2 linked regions of the Hydrogenophaga sp. SL48 genome follow. The main gene of each other region encodes a partner of the protein of the gene in region 2 in a complex. Links are inferred from orthologs where the notes say so. Each region holds a gene or a part of one and is shown on either strand. Other genes may lie near its edges.

The links.
Region 1: the proteins of xseB (region 2) and xseA are in contact, whole or in part, in a cryo-EM structure (PDB 8TXR), measured with the Escherichia coli proteins. The link is inferred for Hydrogenophaga sp. SL48 from one-to-one orthologs.

Annotation. Positions count from the first base shown.
Region 1 is NZ_CP063400.1:1,834,667-1,837,923, forward strand. What follows is about bases 14-2,957. They hold xseA (exodeoxyribonuclease VII large subunit), read right to left. Parts: upstream 2,163-2,957; coding sequence 864-2,162; downstream 14-863. Other genes in these bases: IM738_RS08820 (superoxide dismutase), read right to left, coding at 152-733; IM738_RS08830 (MotA/TolQ/ExbB proton channel family protein), read left to right, coding at 2,510-2,957. In the rest of the region: more of IM738_RS08830, read left to right, coding at 2,958-3,151; IM738_RS08835 (ExbD/TolR family protein), read left to right, coding at 3,207-3,257. UniProt on the Escherichia coli protein: Bidirectionally degrades single-stranded DNA into large acid-insoluble oligonucleotides, which are then degraded further into small acid-soluble oligonucleotides.
Region 2 is NZ_CP063400.1:2,387,606-2,390,837, forward strand. What follows is about bases 280-3,198. They hold xseB (exodeoxyribonuclease VII small subunit), read right to left. Parts: upstream 1,915-3,198; coding sequence 1,645-1,914; downstream 280-1,644. Other genes in these bases: dxs (1-deoxy-D-xylulose-5-phosphate synthase), read right to left, coding at 280-728; IM738_RS11330 (polyprenyl synthetase family protein), read right to left, coding at 764-1,648; IM738_RS11340 (aromatic ring-hydroxylating oxygenase subunit alpha), read left to right, coding at 2,190-3,198. Outside these bases: more of dxs, read right to left, coding at 1-279; more of IM738_RS11340, read left to right, coding at 3,199-3,232. UniProt on the Escherichia coli protein: Bidirectionally degrades single-stranded DNA into large acid-insoluble oligonucleotides, which are then degraded further into small acid-soluble oligonucleotides.

The sequences.
Region 1 (3,257 bases), 550 kb from region 2 along the record:
TGCTTTCAGTCCTCTGACCTCAAACCCGAAATTTGAATCGTTATCCCATATAGCGAAAATAACGGGAAAATAGTCCGACTTTTTTTCACCACCAAAAGAAAAGGGCCCGAAGGCATGGCCTTCGAGCCCTTTGCTCAACCAGGAAATCCGATCAGGCGAAGTTGGCTTCGGCGAAGGACCAGTTGACCAGCTTGTCGAGGAAGGTTTCAACGAACTTGGGACGCATGTTGCGGTAGTCGATGTAGTAGGCGTGTTCCCACACGTCCACGGTCAGCAGCGCCTTGTCGGCGGTGGTCAGGGGGGTGCCAGCGGCGCCCATGTTGACGATGTCCACCGATCCGTCGGCCTTCTTCACCAGCCAGGTCCAGCCCGAACCGAAGTTGCCCACGGCGCTCTTGACGAAGGCTTCCTTGAAGGCGGCATAGCTGCCGAACTTGGCGTTGATGGCCGCGGCCAGTGCGCCGGAAGGCTCGCCGCCGCCATTGGGCTTCATGCAGTTCCAGAAGAAGGTGTGGTTCCAGATCTGGGCCGAGTTGTTGTACACGCCGCCGCTGGATTTCTTGATGATGGACTCGAGGTCCATGGCTTCAAACTCGGTGCCCTTCTGGAGGTTGTTGAGGTTGACCACATAGGCGTTGTGGTGCTTGCCATGGTGAAACTCCAGCGTTTCCTGGGAGTAATGCGGCGCCAGGGCGTCGATCGCGTAAGGCAGTGCGGGAAGGGTGTGTTCCATGTGGGGTCCTCTTGTATGGAAAGTGAAAAAGGGTCGGTCGGCGAGACGTCCGGCCGAAGGGCGCTGAGGCATTGTAGGCAAGACAGAGCCGGGTTGCAGGCGGCGGCGCGCCGAAGCCCACGAAGCGGTCTCAACGATCGACCGTGACACCCAGTTCGCCATCGGCCAGCGTGGCACGCAGCGGTTGTCCGGGGCGGGCTTGGCTCGTCCGTGTGATGGCCAAACCCTGCGCATCGGTCAAGAACGCATAACCGCGCTCCAGCACCAGCCGCGGATCGAGCAACGCCAGAGCGGCCCCGCAGTGCTCGATCCGCCGCGCGTGAACCTCCAGCGCCCGGTGCGCGCTCAGCGGCAGAGACCGCTCCAACACGTCCAGCTGGTGGTTCTGGCGCTGCCGGAACAGCAGCATGGCGCTCTGCATGCGGTGCTGGGCACCGGCGAGCTGCTGGCGGCTGTCGTGCAAGCGGCCGGAGGGCCTGCCCAGCCGTTGCGCCAACCGGTCCAGGCGCTGGGCGCGCTGATCGATGGCGCTGTAGACGGCTTCGTCGATGCGCTCCTGAAGGTAGGCCAGTTCGCCACGCCGGGTCTCACGCGAGGGCGCGCACAGCTCGGCCGCAGCGGTCGGCGTGGGCGCACGCAGGTCGGCCACGAAATCGGCCAGGGTGAAATCGGTTTCATGGCCGACACCACACACCACCGGCATCGGTGCTCGCGCCAGGGTGCGCACCAGCGCCTCGTCGTTGAACGACCAGAGGTCTTCCAGCGATCCACCGCCCCGCACCAGCAGCAGCACCTCGCTCTCCCCATGCGCCTGGTGACGTTGGTACGCGGTTTCCAGGGCGCTGCACAGCTCGGCAGGTGCCTGCGCACCCTGCACCGCGGCGGGGTAGATCAACACCGGGATGTGAGGCACGCGGCGCCGCAAGGCCGTGACCACGTCCCTGAGCGCTGCGGCCCCGAGCGAAGTGACCACCCCAATGCTGCGCGGCTGGGGGGGCAGCGGGCGCTTGCGTACCGCGTCGAACAGCCCCTCGGCCTCCAGCTTCGCCTTGAGGCGAAGGAATTGTTCGAACAGCGCGCCCTGCCCCGCGGGCTTGAGGCTGTCCACGATGAGCTGGAGATCACCTCGCGGGCCATACACATCCAGCTTGCCTTGCGCCTCGACCATCAGGCCATCACGAGGGACGAAATTCAGTTGCTCGGCCGCGCGCCGGAACATGGCACACCGCACCTGACCACTGTCGTCCTTCAACGAAAAGTAACAATGGCCACTCGCCGCACGTGAAAAACCTGAAACCTCGCCGCGCACCGCCACGGGATTGAATCTCGCCGCCAAGGTGTCTGCAATGGCGCGCATCAGGGGCCCAACCGCCCAGACACGCCGCGTCAATGAAGCCTCTGCGGCCGAAAGCGGCTCAGACACAGGCATCTCCGGGGTGATTGTGTCCACAGACGGCGCAAACACTGGGGTTGTCGCACCCAGTACGGCATTCGTCCAAGGCAAACGAGCAAGCCGTTGATTTCAAAGGATTTTGCACTGCCTGTTTTGTCATCGAATTGTGGAAGCCCAGTCGGGCTGCGGGATCGGAGCGGGTCGGGTGGGGGTTCTGCACAAAGTTATCCACAGAATCTGTGCATGGCAAGGGCCTTGCTGGAACATGCGATTCACCGAGGTAACCGGGCCTGCCGCCGAACGGACAGGGCCGAGGCCTGAGACATAATCCCAGCGATTGCACTGGAGCCGCGACAGCGCGGCTTTTTGTCTGGAGCCCTGATTTGTTTTCCATCATACAAGCCGCTGGCTGGCCGATCTGGCCGCTCATTTTCTGTTCCGTGGTCGGTCTGGCCCTCGTGATCGAACGCTTCATCAGCCTCAAAGCCGACAAGATCCTGCCGCCCAAACTGCTGGACGAAGCGATCATGGTGTCGCGCAACGGCATTCCCGGGCCCGATGTGGTGACACAGCTGGAACAGAACTCCGCCTTCGGCGAGGTGCTGGCCAGCGGTTTCCGTGTCCTCACCAGCAACCCCCGCGCCAGCGAGGACGATCTGCGCTCCAGCCTGGAAGGCGCGGGGCGCATGGCGGCCGCCAAACTGCAGCGTTACCTGGGCGCGCTCGCAACCATCGCCTCGGCCGCACCGCTGCTCGGTTTGCTGGGCACGGTGATCGGCATGATCGAGATCTTCGGCTCCCAGGGCGGCGACGGTGGCATGGGCGCGGTGCCCGGCGGCGGCAATCCGGCCCAACTGGCCAACGGCATTTCGATCGCGCTCTACAACACCGCCTTCGGCCTCATGGTGGCCATCCCGGCCTTGATCTTCTGGCGCTACTTCCGCGCGCGGGTGGACGACTACCTGCTGGGCATGGAACTGGCTTCCGAGCGCTTCGCGCGCCACCTCGTCACGCTGCGCAAATGATCTGCTCGGACCAGCGAATGGGGACCAAGAACCCGCCGACGTCAAGGAAGCCAGCATGAATTTCCGCCCGGGCACCCGCGATGAACCCGAGATCAACCTGATCCCG
Region 2 (3,232 bases):
TTGAACCCGAACTTCTCGAACAGCGTGGCGGGCACCACCATGCCCTTGGCGTGTTCTTCGAGGCGCTTGGCCAGCTCGAACAGCGGCGGTGCGCCCTTGAGCACCGATTTGCCCACGTTCTTGGCCGCGGCGTAGAACTGGCCGCTCATGAGCTGCGCGAGGTAACGGTTGAGCGCACCGACCGGCGGCGAGATCGACATGTCGTTGTCGTTGAGGACCACGAGGAGCCGCCCCTCGGCCACGCCCGCGTTGTTCAGCGCCTCGAAGGCCATGCCGGCGGTCATGGCGCCGTCGCCGATGATGGCCACCGAGTGGCGGCTCTCGCCCTTGATCTTCGCGGCCATGGCCATGCCCAGCGCCGCCGAAATGCTGGTGGACGAATGGGCGGTGCCGAAGGTGTCGTACTCGCTTTCGTCGCGGCGTGGGAAGCCGCTGATGCCGCCGAGCTGACGCAACGAGCCCATGCGGTCGCGACGCCCGGTCAGGATCTTGTGCGGGTAGGTCTGGTGGCCCACGTCCCAGACCAGACGGTCTTCAGGCGTGTTGAACACATAGTGCAGCGCCACCGTCAGCTCCACGGTGCCGAGGTTGGAACTCAGGTGGCCACCGGTGCGCGACACGCTCTGGAGCACGTGGTCGCGCAACTCGTCCGCCAAGGGACGCAGCTGCGTGCGTGAGAGCCGGCGAAGGTCGGCTGGCGAATCGATGGAGGCCAACAGGTTGCTCATGGCGATCGGGGTGGTCATTGCGGCGGGTTGCGGGTTCAGCTGGTGCGGCGGCCAACCCAGTCGGCCAGGGCGTGAAGGGTGTCGGTGTGGGCCAGGCCACTGCGGTTCAGGGCCGCGTGCGCCTGGTCGAGCAACGCGTCGGCGTAGGCCTGGGCATTTTGCAGCCCCATCAGAGACACAAACGTGGGCTTGTCGTTGGCGGCGTCTTTGCCCGCCGTCTTGCCCAGGGTGGTGGAGTCGGTGGTGACGTCGAGGATGTCGTCCACCACCTGGAACGCCAGCCCGAGACTGGCGCCGTAAGCCGACAGCTCACGGGTCACGCCAGCCTGCACCTGGGCGGTGGCCGCGCCCATCATCACGCTGGCCTGCAACAAGGCACCAGTCTTGAGCCGGTGCATGGCTTCCAGCGCGGCCTGGTCCAGCGACAGCCCCACGCTGGCCAGATCCACCGCCTGGCCACCGGCCATGCCGGTCGCGCCGGCCGCCAGGGCCAGCTGGCGGCACAGCGCGGCCGACAGGGCGGGCGGCATCGAACCGTCGTCGGGCACCAGCAACTCAAACGCCAGCGCCTGAAGGGCGTCGCCGGCCAGCAGGGCCTGGGCCTCGCCAAACCGCACATGCACCGTGGGCTTGCCACGGCGCAACACGTCGTTGTCCATGCAGGGCATGTCGTCGTGCACCAGCGAGTAGGCGTGGATGAGCTCGACCGCACAGGCCGCGCGCAACGCGGCGGCGCCATCCCCTTGCACCGCTTCGCCAGCGGCCAGCACCAGCAGCGGCCGCAAACGCTTGCCACCATCGAGCACGGCGTAGCGCATGGCCAGCCCCAGGCCAGCGGGTACGTCGGCGGCGACCCACGACGACAGCGCCTGCTCCACGCGGTCCTGCTGGGCGGAACGCCAGACCACGAATCCGCTCATGCCGCGTCCCAGGGTTTGGCTTCGCCGTTTTCGAGCACCTTGATCTGGTTTTCCACGGCATCCAGCCGGGCACGGCAAAAAGCGAGCAACTCGGCGCCCCGCTGGTAGCGGGTCAGCAACTGGTCCAGGGGCAGCTGCCCGGCATCGAGCTGCGCCACCAGTTGCTCCAGCTCCTCCAGAGCGGCCTCGTAACTGGCGGCCGCCTCGGTGATCGCGGCCGGCCGGTTGGTGGCACGGGTGGTTTTGGCAGTGGGGGAAGTGGTCATGCAAAAGGTGGGAAGGGGCCACGGGGGCGGCCCGTCAAACCGCCGCGACACAGCTGCGGCGTCGCCGGATTTTATCCCTCGTGTTCATGCCCCGCCGCACCGGCGCGCCCGACCACCCCCCCGGGGTACAATCCGCGCTCTTTTTTCCTCACTCAACTGACGGGCCTCCAACGCCCGGAGGGACGCAGCACTTCCACCCTTCCCGCGCCGATCGTTCACTCGCTACGCGCTTCACCCTGCCCCTTCATAGGGGGAGTCTTTAGGTCAAGACCTTCATGTCTGATTTGAGTCTTCAACTCCAGCAGGCCGAAAGCCAACTTCCGGTTTCCAGCTATTTCGACGAGGCGCTGTTCCAGCAGGAACTGGCAACGATCTTCCAGCGCGGACCCCGCTACGTGGGGCACGCCAACGCCGTGCCCGAGCTCGGCGACTATTACGCCCTCCCCCACGAAGGCGAAGGCCGGGCACTCGTGCGCACGGCCCGAGGCGTGGAGCTGGTGTCCAACGTCTGCCGCCACCGCCAGGCCGTCATCCTGAAGGGCCGCGGCAACCTGAACAGGACCCAGAGCGGGCACTCGGGCGGTCACATCGTCTGCCCGCTGCACCGCTGGACCTACAGCGGTGGCCAGAACGGCAACAACCCCATTGGCTCTCTGCTCGGCGCGCCGCATTTCGCCCAAGACCCCTGCCTCGATCTGAAGCGCTACCCGCTGCGCGAGTGGAACGGCCTGCTGTTCGAGGACAACGGCCGCGACATCGAGACCGACCTCGCCGGCATGGGCCCGCGCGCCGCGCTGAGCTTCGATGGCATGGTGCTCGACCACGTCGAGCTGCACACCTGCAACTACAACTGGAAGACGTTCATCGAGGTCTATCTGGAGGACTACCACGTGGTGCCGTTCCACCCAGGTCTGGGCGGCTTCGTCACCTGCGACGACCTGCGATGGGAATTCAAGCCCGAGTATTCGGTGCAGACCGTGGGCGCACAGAACCTGCTGGGCAAGGCCGGCAGCCCGGTCTACCAGCGCTGGCACCAGCAGCTGATGCAGTACCGCCAAGGCGCCGCGCCGGAGCACGGCGCGATCTGGCTCACCTACTACCCGCACATCATGGTGGAGTGGTACCCGCACGTGCTCACCGTCTCCACGCTGCACCCGATCAGTGTCAACCAGACGCTGAACCGGGTGGAGTTCTTCTACCCCGAGGACATCGCCGTCTTCGAGCGCGAGTTCGTCGAAGCCCAGCGCGCGGCCTACATGGAAACCTGCATCGAGGACGACGAGATCGGAGAGCGCATGGACGCCGGGCGCAAAGCCCT